Regions from separate parts of the Paenarthrobacter sp. NPDC091711 genome, predicted to be linked through region 2. Evidence: riboswitches for the same ligand, from Rfam matches in the RefSeq annotation. Region 2 holds a riboswitch; each other region holds the start of a gene.
What was found. A riboswitch is a leader RNA that binds a small molecule or an ion and turns the genes downstream of it on or off. The one in region 2 is predicted to bind thiamine pyrophosphate.
Positions count from the first base shown of each region.

Region 1: another riboswitch for thiamine pyrophosphate. It lies ahead of thiC (phosphomethylpyrimidine synthase ThiC); the one in region 2 lies ahead of thiO (glycine oxidase ThiO).
Region 3: another riboswitch for thiamine pyrophosphate. It lies ahead of ACIQH5_RS15490 (ECF transporter S component); the one in region 2 lies ahead of thiO (glycine oxidase ThiO).

Region 1 is NZ_JBIVTF010000004.1:379,568-383,778, reverse strand. Features, by position in the region: gene ACIQH5_RS09625 (VOC family protein) at 1-212, opposite strand, end outside; gene ACIQH5_RS09620 (amidohydrolase family protein) at 291-1,373, opposite strand; TPP riboswitch at 1,456-1,563, shown strand; gene thiC (phosphomethylpyrimidine synthase ThiC) at 1,559-3,418, shown strand; gene ACIQH5_RS09610 (alpha/beta fold hydrolase) at 3,401-4,123, opposite strand; gene ffh (signal recognition particle protein) at 4,193-4,211, opposite strand, start outside.
Region 2 is NZ_JBIVTF010000004.1:27,183-31,393, reverse strand. Features, by position in the region: gene ACIQH5_RS08075 (thiazole synthase) at 1-369, opposite strand, end outside; gene thiS (sulfur carrier protein ThiS) at 373-609, opposite strand; gene thiO (glycine oxidase ThiO) at 606-1,904, opposite strand; TPP riboswitch at 1,897-2,015, opposite strand; gene thiE (thiamine phosphate synthase) at 2,043-2,720, shown strand; gene ACIQH5_RS08055 (ferritin-like fold-containing protein) at 2,742-3,425, opposite strand; gene ACIQH5_RS08050 (TM2 domain-containing protein) at 3,584-4,211, shown strand, end outside.
Region 3 is NZ_JBIVTF010000010.1:92,225-96,435, forward strand. Features, by position in the region: gene ACIQH5_RS15470 (monovalent cation/H+ antiporter complex subunit F) at 1-73, shown strand, start outside; gene mnhG (monovalent cation/H(+) antiporter subunit G) at 63-455, shown strand; gene ACIQH5_RS15480 (DUF4235 domain-containing protein) at 526-786, opposite strand; gene ACIQH5_RS15485 (NUDIX hydrolase) at 822-1,514, opposite strand; TPP riboswitch at 1,795-1,931, shown strand; gene ACIQH5_RS15490 (ECF transporter S component) at 2,007-2,627, shown strand; gene ACIQH5_RS15495 (ABC transporter ATP-binding protein) at 2,627-4,211, shown strand, end outside.

The sequences.
Region 1 (4,211 bases), 350 kb from region 2:
CCTGGAATCTGCAGTCCCGCCGCCGGAGCAAGGTGAACCACCGGCTTGCCGACTCGCCCCAGATACAGCCCGCCATCCTGCTCGGCAACCACCTTCAGGCCCAGGGCGCGCTGGTAGTAGTCGCTCATGACCTTCATGTCGCCAACCTTGAGCATGACGGTGCCCATGGTGAGTTCGGCAGGCAGAAGATCCTGACTGGTTGAAATGGTCATGTGAAGCTCCCGGTTCTGAGGTGGCCGCGCATCGGCATCCTTCTACCCTTATAAATTACTTGAAGCTTCAATTTATTCCTAACGGACGACACGTCCTCCAAGGACTACGTGTTTGAGGTCAGTGACCGTGGCCAGGCGGCGTCGAGGGTCGTCACTGCACAACACGACGTCGGCCCGGGCACCCTCGCTGATGCCCTCGGCTCCCAGCCATGCCCGGGCACCCCACGCGGCGGCCTCCAGGACAGCGGCAGGCGGCAGGCCGGCGTCGTGCAGTTCCATCATTTCGTCCGCAATCCTGCCGTGTTTGATGACGCTTCCCGCATCGGTCCCGGCATAGATCGCAACGCCTGCCTCAAATGCTTCCAGCACGCGCTCCCGCCGGCGCTCCCACAGGCGAGTCATATGGACTGCGTACTCGGGAAACTTTGGCCCTGCCTGCGCGGCGATATCCGGGAAAGTCGCGATGTTGACCAAGGTGGGCACGATCGGTACGGACTGCTCAAGCAACCGCGGAATGTGCCGAGGCAAGAGGCCGGTGGCGTGCTCGATGCAATCGATATTGGCATCGAGCATGTCGTCGATGGTGTCCTCGGCGAAGCAATGAGCCGTAACCCTGGCACCTTCGTCATGCGCCGCCGCGATGGCGTCCTTCACGGTCTTTGCCGGAAACGATGCGGTGAGATCGCCAACGCCACGATCTATCCAGTCGCCCACCAGTTTCACCCAGCCATCACCGTCCCTGGCTTCCTTTCGGACGGTCTCCACCAGCTGCTCCGGTTCAATCTCGTGGCCCAGGCCGCGGAGGTAGCGCCGGCTCCTGGCAATATGCCGGCCTGAACGGATGAGTCGGGGCAAGTCAGACCGCTGCTGGACCCAGCGCGTGTCGCTGGGCGATCCGCAATCGCGGATCAGCAGCGTTCCGGCGTCGCGGTCCGTGTGGGCCTGAGCCAGGGTGGTTTGCTCGTCAACCGCTCCCCCTGCCCCTAGTCCGATGTGGCAGTGGGCATCCACCAAACCAGGCAGAACCCACCCCTCCAACACAACGTCCGGCATGACCGTGGGGCGCTGGAAGGTCAGAACTCCATCCACGGACCACATCCCCTGGCGCTCCTCGTTCGCCGAGACGAGCACAGGTCCAATGAATTCGATGATGGTGGCCATGGTAAAAGCGTAGCGGGGCAGCGCGACAGAGCCCGTTGCCAGCATGTGACTGGGCCGCTGTTCAGAGCTGTGGTAGCTTCGTCTACGACCACACGGGGGCCCCTGCAGGGGCTGAGATCGGACTGACGCAGTCTGCGACCGTTGAACCTGTCCGGGTAATGCCGGCGAAGGAAGTGAGTATTCCCTTGAGCACCACAGAAACACAGCACAGCCCTGCCCAAAACGGAAAGAACGCGGGCCAAAACGGGACGAACGCGGGCCAAATCGAGTCCATCACGCAGTCGTTGAAGTCCCACTCGCTGGCCTGGTTGGAGGATCCCCACCATGGCATTCGGGTCCCCGTTACGGAGATCGCGTTGGAACCCTCCCCCAATGGCCTGGCCAACCCGCCTCTGCAGGTTTACCGGACAGCAGGCCCGGGCAGCGATCCCGTGGTAGGTCTGGAGCCGTTCCGTACCCCATGGATTGAAGCCCGTGCAGACACTGAGGCGTATTCGGGGCGCGAACGGAACCTGCTCGATGACGGTAAATCCGCAGTTCGGCGAGGAGCATCTTCAGCGGAGTGGAAAGGCGCGCGGCCGGTGCCGCGCCGCGCCGTCGACGGTAAGACCGTCACCCAGATGCACTACGCGAAACAAGGCGTCGTGACTCCGGAGATGCACTTCGTCGCATTACGGGAGAACTGCGATGTTGAGCTCGTCCGCAGCGAAGTTGCCGCGGGAAGGGCGATTATCCCGAACAACATCAACCACCCCGAATCCGAGCCGATGATCATCGGCAAGGCCTTCTTGGTCAAGATCAACGCCAACATCGGCAACTCGGCAGTCACCAGTTCCATTTCCGAGGAAGTGGACAAACTGCAGTGGGCGGCGCAGTGGGGTGCTGACACAGTGATGGATCTCTCCACAGGAGATGACATCCACACCACGCGTGAGTGGATCATTCGCAACGCGCCCGTTCCTATCGGAACAGTCCCCATTTACCAGGCGCTGGAGAAGGTGAACGGCGAGGCCAACCAGCTGACGTGGGAGATCTTCCGCGACACCGTGATCGAGCAGTGCGAGCAGGGCGTGGACTATATGACCATCCATGCGGGCGTTTTGCTCAGGTACGTGCCGTTGACCGCCAACCGGGTCACGGGCATCGTATCCCGCGGCGGCTCCATCATGGCCGGGTGGTGCCTTGCTCACCACCAGGAGAATTTCCTCTACACGCACTTTGACGAGCTCTGCGAAATCTTTGCCCAGTACGATGTGGCGTTCTCCTTGGGAGACGGGCTGCGTCCCGGATCCATTGCCGACGCCAACGACGCCGCGCAGTTCGCCGAGTTGGATACACTCGCGGAGCTGACACAGCGGGCGTGGGAGTTTGACGTCCAGGTCATGGTGGAAGGTCCCGGACATATTCCCTTCCATCTGGTGCGGGAGAATGTTGAGCGCCAGCAGGAGCTGTGCAAGGGTGCGCCGTTCTACACATTGGGTCCACTGGTTACCGACATCGCCCCCGGCTATGACCACATCACCTCAGCCATCGGCGCCACGGAAATTGCACGCTACGGCACCGCGATGCTCTGCTATGTGACCCCGAAGGAGCACTTGGGGCTTCCTAACAAGGACGACGTCAAGACTGGCGTCATCACGTACAAAATCGCGGCGCACGCGGCAGACCTCGCCAAGGGACATCCGGGAGCTCACGAACGTGATGATGCGCTGTCCAAGGCGCGGTTCGAGTTCCGCTGGAGGGACCAGTTCGCCTTGTCCCTGGACCCTGTCACCGCGGAAGCGTTCCACGACGAGACACTGCCTGCAGAACCCGCCAAAACCGCCCATTTCTGCTCCATGTGCGGACCTAAGTTCTGTTCGATGCGCATCAGCCAGGACATCCGCGACGAATACGGTTCGGCAGAATCCCAGGCTGCAATCGCAGGAATGTATAACGGGATGCGCCAAAAGAGCGACGAGTTCCTGGCTTCAGGGGGAAAGGTGTACCTGCCGGAGCTTCAGGTCCCCGCGAACCAAGGCAGCAGCTCAGGAGGCCTGAACTGACATCGCCCGGCCCACATCCGCGATGAACGAGCGGATAGCCTGATCGCCGTCAACGGAATCCTGGGGCCGGTGTCCGCCCGCTGCCACGCGGCGGAGGGCACCGGTTTCCTGGAGGTAGCCCGCAATTTCCTCGTAGAGGGGTTCCCAACCGCCGGTGAGGACCAAGGTGGGGACCCCTGGAACGATCTGGAGCGGCGCCTCCCATGGCGGTGCCTGGAGCCGGAGCCTGCGGGCGGAACGCCGGGCTTCTGCAGTGTCCAGCCCACCCGTTTCAGCAGAGAAAGCCCGACGGAAATATTCACGCTGGTAATCGGCGTCATTGAGTTGCGTGCGGGCGTCGAACAGCGGTTCCATGAGTGCCCGGTGGGAACCCGTAGCCGGAAGCTCAGCCGTCAGGGACAAACATGCGGGCTCCACCAAAGTGAGCGAATGCACCAGCTCGGGACGTTCGATTGCTGCCAGCATGGCGGAGATGGCGCCTTGCTCGTGTGCCACGATGTGGCCCCCACCGGAATCAATCAAGGCATTGATCACAATGGCAACGTCCGCCGCCACATTGGATTCCGTTGGTTCGGCGACGGCGTCAAAGCCGTGCCGCCGAAGGAAGAGGGCATCATAAGCGAGGGCCATGCCATGTTGCTTCGGCCACGCCGCAGCACCGAAACTGCCCAGGCCGTGGACGAAAACTACGCGCTGCTTATGCATTGATTCAGCCTATTCCACGGCTCTGACATCCTAAGGAACCGGGAGGCCCGGCTCCTTAGGACGCAATATCTACTTTCCGAGGAACTTG
Region 2 (4,211 bases):
GTCAGGAAGGAGCGTGTGTTCGTCGGCGATGACTTCCAGTTTCACCCAATCGGTCTCCAAGGCTTCCCGAGCGAGCTCAGCGGTCATCACGGCATCCTTGGCCGTAAAACAACCGGCGGTGTTGGGCAGGACGCGGATGTTGTGGTCAACCAGGAGCTGGAACAGCGATCCCGTTTCAGCCGGCGAATAGCGGCGCATCGCCACTGTAGTGAGCTCCGTCCCCGAACTCAGAAGCGCAGCCCCCAGGCCATCGAGGCTCGGCGCTCCGCCGGTACCCATGATGAGTCTGGAACCGAGTTCCACGCCATCGATCACCAGGGCGTCGGTGGGGGCGCCAGTGGTGCGAACGTCAACGTTTGATGTTGTCATGCTTCAGCCTCCCTGGACTGCTGTTACGAGTTCGAGTTCGTCTCCGTCGGCGAGCGCCGTCACGGCCCATTGGCTGCGCGGCACCACCTCGGAATTACGTGCGACGGCGACACCCAGCTTTCCGCCGTCGGCCGCCTGTCCGCGGCGGTCCAGGACCCGGCCGGTCATGGCAGTGACGAGGGTGCTGACGGATGCGTCGTCGGCCACTGCGTGATCGTTTCCGTTGAGTTTGATATTCATGCGGTTTCCTCGGTAAGGGTTTTAGCCGCTGGTGCGTGTACGGCAGGTGTGAGTACGGCTGATGAGAGTAAAGGGGAAACAGAGGCGTTGCCCCCGAATCGATCGGGCAGGAAGGGATTCCACCGGGGGTCCTTGGAGCCGTTGATGAGTTCTCCCACGATCTTGGCGGCCACGGGAGTCAGCAGGACTCCGTGGCGGAAGAAACCAGTGGCGATCACCAGGCCCTCAACGTCGCCGTTGGGACCGTTGACCCGTCCAAGCAAGGGTGCATTATCGGGAGTTCCAGGGCGGGGGCGGGCCGTTGCCTCCAGCAGTTCCAGCTCCGCGACTGCGGGCACCAGCACTTGGGCGTCCCGCAGCAACTGGTACACCCCGCCCGCGGAAACAGCGTTGGAAGCCGTTGACAATCCGTCTTCGCGTTGTGTCGCTCCAATGACCACGGTGCCATCATCCCGGGGCACGATATACACCGGCACGCCACGAACCATCCCGCGAACCGTGGACGAGACCAAGGGCCGCAGGTGTTCGGGAACGCGGAGCCGGAGGATGTCGCCGTACACCGGCCTCACTGGAAGGTTCAGGCCCTCAGGAAGCCCGCACAGGTGAGGAGCTCCCAGTCCGTTGGCCACCACCGTCTCCCGGGCGTGGACGAGGCCGCCGGATTCGAGCTGAACACCAGCGACCCGTCCGCCGTCCCACAGCAGGCCGCGGGCCGGCGAAGACACGGCGTATCCCTCATCTGCCCCATACACCCAGGATTGGTGGTCCGGCTCATGGGATGACAATCCTGCCACGAGGCATGCCGCCAGTTTCCTCGGATCCACCTGGTGGTCGGCAGGAATGTCGAAGGCGCAGGAAATCTGTGGGCTGAGAAGTGGCTCGCGTTGCCTTGCGTCCCGCAAGGCCAGCGGTTCAACACCTAAACCGGCGGCAAGCTGCACAGACCTCAAGTCTGCGAGCGCCCTGCGATCGGCGGCATCGGCGCCTACGGCGAGGGTCGGCGTCGTGCGGTATCCGCTGTCCCTTCCCCTTTGGTGAAGGGACTCCACAAAGGAGGGCCATTGTTGGGAAGACACGAGCATCAATTCCAGGAGGTCTTCCTCCTGGTAGTGCAGTTCGCTGACAGGTGCAAGCATTCCGGCTGCCGCGAACGTTGCGCCCGAGGCCGGGTGGGGATCGATCAGCACCACTGAACGGCCCAGTCGCCTGGCTTCGTGGGCGATGCCGAGACCTATGATGCCCGCGCCGATGACGGCCACATCTGCCTGGAGGTGGGTGTGGCGGGGATCTGCCATTCGTTTCCTTCCCTACGCCGGTACTAGCCGGATCAGGTCAAGCGGTCGGCTCTGAAGCCCTCTCAGCCGGACAGTCATATAACGACCCTCGCGGCTCCCGCAGTACGTGCCCAGTTTAGAGGAACTACTCTGGTTTCCATGACCCAGCCTGACACCCTCGCCTCCGCCCGTCTCTACCTGTGCACCGATGCCCGCAAACGGCAGGGCGATTTTGAAGACTTTGTGGACGCCGCTTTCGAGGGCGGCGTGGACATCATCCAACTCCGGGACAAGACCCTGGAGGCCGCGGAGGAACTTGAGATGTTGGCCGTGCTGCGGAGCGTTGCGCAACGGCACGGACGGCTTTGGGCCGTCAACGACCGGGCGGATGTTGCCAGTATTTCCGGGGCTCCCGTGTTCCACATCGGGCAAAAGGACCTGCCACTGACAGCTGCCCGAACCCTCTTGCCGAACGTCACCGGCATCGGCCTGTCCACCCACACACCGGAACAGATTGACGCAGCTGTGGCCACTTCCCAAGGCCCCTTGGGACTGGATTACTTCTGCGTGGGTCCGGTCTGGGCTACACCCACCAAACCCGGCCGTGCTGCTGTTGGTCTGGGCTTGGTCACATATGCCGCAGAAGCGGAGAAACGTGCAGGCGGCGGTGTGACTCTTCCGTGGTTCGCCATCGGCGGCATCGACCACAGCAACGTTGAACAGGTGGTAGCCGCGGGGGCCAGCCGCATCGTCGTCGTCCGTGCCATTACCGAGGCAACGGACCCGACGGCGGCGGCGAAGTCGCTGTTGCAGGCGTTGGACACCGTCCAGCGCTAGTGGGCCCTGAGGCGGTGGCGTCTACGCCGTCAGGCCCAGGCCTGTCATCCGGCGTGCGTGCTTTCCGGCGAGTTCGGTCGTCAAGGTTTTCACCGCGGCCCGCGCGTCCCCGCCACTTTTCAGCGCTGGGCCCAGCAGGGGGTGGTCCATGCCTACGCGCTGCGCCTGCGTCAGAGCCTCTCCCACCAAGCGGCGGCCCCATAGTGCAAGGCGCGAGGCCAGCCGCGGGTCATCGGCCAAGGCCCTCCTGAGCAGGACGCGAAGGACCTCAGTGGCTTGGTCCGGGGAAGCCACGCGCTCAACAAAATGTTGCGTTGTTGGGTCGAGGAACGTCGAGACAGCCTTGTAGAAGTCAGATGACACGGTGTCGATCACATAGGCCTTCATGAGCGATTCGAACCAGTCCCCCGGCTTGGTGCGCTCGTGGAAATGATCGAAGGAACGCTGGAACGGCAGCATCGCATCTTCGGGGTCGACGCCCATCTCCTTCAACCGGTCGCTGAGCAGTGCGAAATTGCCGTAGGCGCCCACCGCGATCTTCGCCAGCACCGCCCGGTCATGGAGTGTGGGTGCATAGCGTGAATCCAATGAGAGCCGCCCAAAAGCGGACAACTCCCCATACGCCATGGCGCCCAGCAACTCGCCGGAGAGTTGCCCGGTGGAGAGTTGCCCGGCAGAAGCTGCGGCGTCCGCGGAAATGCCCATGGACCCAGCCTATCCCTGGCTGGCCATCCGGTTCCCGGGGATTGCGTTCCTGCTTCCAGCTCCATTCCTACTAGGCTGACTCGAAGTGAGTTGACTGCCCTCTTGCCCTGCATAGCGCATGTCCTCCTCCTCGCACCCACTTCACTGAAGGATTTTCAATGAGTCACCCCAGTTACCCACCCGCGCCTCAAAACGACGCCGGGTCAGGAGTTCCGCAGGTCCCCGCCGCACCCTACGCCTACGGCGGCCAGTTCCAGGGTGGGGCACAGCCGGGCTACCAGCCCGGACCGGATTCGGGCCCCTACGGAACCCCGGTGGGAGCTCCGGCGAAGTCCTTCATGACCACATGGATCCTGGCCCTGCTCCTGGGTAGCTTCGGTGTGGACCGCTTCTATCTGGGCAAGATCGGTACCGGAATCGCGAAGCTGCTCACAGCCGGCGGCTTCGGTATCTGGTCCATCGTTGACCTCATCATCACGCTGACGGGAAACGCCCGGGACAAGCAGGGCCGTCCACTTGCGGGTTACCCGGAGAACAAGAAGAAGGCATGGATCATCACCATTGTCGTCTGGTTCGCGGGCCTGATTGTCGGAATCGTGTCCACGGTGTTGTCGTTGACCCTTGTTGCTGCTGCAGTCCAGGGTGCAGGCACCGCTGCCCCGGTCCTGCCGTCGGCCTCCCAGGAGGCACCGGCACCGTCGTCGGGCACTGCCTCTGATGACGGTTCCTTAACCGTCACCATGTCCGAGGGCAACACCGTGAAGGTCAGCCTCCTGAACTCTGGTT
Region 3 (4,211 bases), on a different contig from region 2:
GATCGGGTTCATTGGCTCGGTGACCGTTGCCCGGTTCGTGGCCGAGCGGAGGGAACAGAACAATGAGTCCTGACGCCTCCGGTCTTGACGTTGTCATTGATGCTGTCACCGCTGTGTTCCTGGTAGTGGGAGCCCTCATGTCCCTCGGTGCAGCCATTGGTCTGCTGAGATTCCCGGACCTCATGAGCCGCATGCACGCAGCCACCAAACCGCAGGTCCTGGGGCTGTTCCTCATGTTGGCCGCGATCGGACTCCAGATGCGCACATGGTGGGTGTGGCCGGTTCTGTTGGTGGCATGGATTTTCCAGCTCCTCACAGCGCCAGTGTCCGCGCACATGGTGGGCCGCTCCGCGTACCGCACCAAGCATGGACACCGCGAAAAGCTCACCAAGGATGAACTGGAGGCCGTGGTCCAAAGGGCGGCTGCCGGCCAGGAACCCGGGAGCGACAACTAAACTGCGATAAACAAAAACAAGCGCGGGCCCACTACAGCGGACCCGCGCTTGTTTGTTCTCTGGCTGATATCTAGACGATGTCCTGGGACTTGGCGAAGCGGGCGATGGCACGCTGCGTTCCGCGGTTGGCGAGGACCTGGATGAGGGTGCTCACGAACGCGGAAATCAAGGCAAAAGTCAGGGCCGAGCGCAGGCTCGTCTCCACGTCATCGTTGCCTGTGGGCGGCTTGTTGCCGGTGGCTTTTTCCCACCCTTTGTTGACGAGTTTGGTTCCGACGAAGCCCGCTCCGAGGCTCACTCCGGTACCCAGTAGCTTGAGGAAGAGATTCATGTCCCCAGCCTAGCTGCAACGCAGGGCGAACACTGTCAGCGGCGGTTTTCCCGTTCCTTCAGGAACGCGGCCATGGAGCCAACCGGCGCCAGGACCGGGACAACCGTGTGTTCGGCCGACCATACGTGGTCCACCGTCAGGAACCCGGAAATTTCCTTGAGCAGGTAATACGTGGGTGGCATCAGCTTCAGGGTGCCCGCCGCCTCGGAGGCGAGAATTCCGGCCACCGGCATCCAGAGTGATTTCCAGGCCTCCGTGGTTTGGTGCTGGGGCTCAGCCCCTGGGGCGGGCTTGGCGACGTAGAAGTAGGTGTCGAAGCGCTTGGGCATGTCCGTCGGGGTAACCCAGTTGGCCCAGGGACGGAGATCAGCGGCGTTGATGTTCAGTCCGGCTTCTTCACGGACTTCGCGGATTGCGGCTGTCAGCACTGTCCCGGCATTCCTCGCTGCTTCGCCCGGCTCCGCCCCGATGGAGCTCTGGTTCCAGTCTGCCGAGTGCCGTTCGAGCAGTTCCGCCGGGTAGTCCCACCCGGACCCGTCCGCAGAGTCCACGCGTCCTCCCGGGAAGACCACCATGCCAGCGGCGAAGTCCATGGTGTCCACCCTGTGCTGGACGAACGCTTCGAGCCCGTCCGGGGCGTCGCGGAGCAAGATAACGCTTGCGGCGAGACGTGGTTGCGGCACAGTGCCCTCAGTGCTGGGTGGGTCCTGCTTGGGAAGGTCAGTCATGAAATGTGCCCCTTTGCCGCGGTGACGTCTGCTGGTTCATTCTCTCAGGTCCGGCTGTGGGGCCTGGTGTGCGTGCCAAAACGCGGGGGGAGGGCGCAGAGCGGGCCTCGCAACGCACCCCGTACTCGTTGTGGGGCCTGGTGTGCGTGCCAAAACGCGGGGGGAGGGCGTAGAGCGGGCCTCGCAACGCACCCCGCAGCCCCCGGAAGGCGATTGTGACTGGACAGCAACACCCGCCACGGGCTCAGGTGTAAACTGAACCAGCCCATCAGGGCAGATTTGATAACGACAGGGGAGCGCCGCCGTCGGACCCTGCAGAGATGCAGGAGACGCGAGGGCGCTGAGAGTGCGGACAGCCGCAGACCCTCGAACCTGATCCGGTTAGTACCGGCGCAAGGGAGTCGAGCTTCTCAGAGTGTCCGGATCCGGGGGGCGCAGGCCAACCGGGTTGCGGGGAGCACTTTCCCCTCCTGTAACCTCAGGAGGCAGAAAATGACCACGGTAAACGTGAAGAAGACCAGTTATAACTGGCGTGTTGTAGACATTGTTGTGGCGGCTTTGATCGCTATTGCCGGCGGCGTGATCTTCTGGGCATGGTCCCAAGGCGCGGCACTGGTATCCATCCCCATGAACGCGACGTATCCGCCGCTCACCGGTCTGATCGCCGGTGGGTGGATGATCCCCGCTGTCCTGGGCATGCTCATTATCCGCAAGCCGGGTGCAGCGCTGTTCTGCGAAGCTGTGGCCGCCACGGGCGAGCTCATCATGGGTTCGCAGTACGGCACCACTGTGCTCATCTCCGGCATTCTGCAGGGACTGGGCGCCGAGCTCATCTTCGCTGCGTTCCGGTACAAGAAGTTCAACCTGCCCACGGCCCTCCTCGCGGGCGCTGGCGCGGGCCTCTTCTGCGGTTTGAACGACTCCTTCCTGCCCTGGGGCTGGAACATCGCCTACGAGGCGGTGGACAAGCTGGCGTACATCACCTTCACCACCATTTCCGGGGCGATCATCGCGGGCGCACTCTCCTGGGCTGCGACGCGCGGCTTGGCGAAGACCGGCGTGCTGAGCTCCTTCGCCTCGCGCAAGGCCGCTTCGGAGCCAGTTTTCAACTGATGTCCGCCACGCAAAACGGCGCGGTGCGGCCTGCCGCCATCTCAGCCGAGGGCTGGGGGTGGCGGCATTCCGGCCGGGCCCAAGCCGCCATTCAGGGCCTCGACCTTCGGATTGAACCGGGGGAGCGGGTGCTGCTGCTGGGTCCTTCCGGCGCCGGCAAGTCCACGCTACTGCATGCCTTGGCGGGCGTGCTGGGTGACGAGGAAGACGACTCGGATGAAACCGGCTCACTGCTGATCGACGGCGTTGCTCCCCGTGAGCAGCGTGGCCGCGCCGGGCTGATGCAGCAGGACCCGGAAACGCAGGTGGTCCTCTCCCGGGTGGGGGACGACGTCGCGTTCGGTGCGGAGAACCTGGCCGTCCCGCGGGAGGAGATCTGGGCGCGCGTCCATGAAGCGCTCGACGACGTCGGCTTGCGTACCGCGGCAGGCGGCGGTTTGGCGTTGGATCACCCGACGGCGGCACTCTCCGGAGGCCAGAAGCAGCGCCTTGCGCTGGCAGGCATTTTGGCGATGCGACCCGGCCTGATCCTGTTGGACGAACCTACGGCCAACTTGGATCCGGCCGGCGTTCTGGAGGTCCGTGATGCGGTAGGGCGGTGCCTGGACAAGACCGGCGCCACCCTTGTTGTGGTGGAACACCGCGTATCCGTGTGGAAGGACCTGGTGGACCGGATTGTGGTCCTGCAGCCGGGGTCAACCGCGGCTCACGGCTCCGCTGGCGCAGCCGGGGCCACAGGGGGAGTCCTCCTGGACGGCCCGCCGGATCACGTCCTTTCAGAAGCCCGCAGCATGCTCATGTCAGCCGGCGTCTGGGTGCCTGGATACGTCCCGGCAACCCGGGAGCGCAGCAACGAGACCCACGCCGCACAGCTACTTCTCGCGTCGCAGGACCTCGCTGTTTCCCGGGAAAAGCCACGACGCAAGGGCTTCAAGACCATCCCGCCCGTGCCGGTTCAGATGGGCATCAGCGCACAGGTCAGGGCCGGCCAGGCACTGACCATCACGGGTCCGAATGGTGCCGGCAAGTCCACTTTTGCGCTCACGTTGGCCGGTCTTCTGGCGCCGGTGGACGGCAAGGTCAGTGCCGCCGTCGAGCTTTCCGAGGGCGCCGGCATTGATCCGTACAAGTGGAAAGCCGAGCAGTTGATTTCCCGCATTGGGACGGTTTTTCAGGAACCTGAACACCAGTTCGTTACGGGCAACGTCCTGGATGAGCTCATGTTTGGTCCGAAGCATCTTGGCCACGGCGAGGACCGCGTGGATGAACTGCTGGAGCGCTTGCGGTTGACGCACCTGGTGGATGCCAACCCGTACACGTTGTCCGGCGGGGAGAAGAGGCGACTCTCGGTGGCCACGGTCCTCGCGGCCCATCCGAAAGTGCTTGTCCTGGACGAGCCCACGTTCGGTCAGGACGCTAACACCTGGGCAGAACTGGCGTCGTTCCTTTCCGAGCTGCTGGACGCCGGAACCGCGGTGGTCTCCGTGACCCACGACCAAGAATTCAGTGCCGTGCTCGGCGGAACGGAATTGCGGCTCGGCCCGGTCCAACAGGGTGAAGCCACGCGTCAGGAAGCGGGTGCAG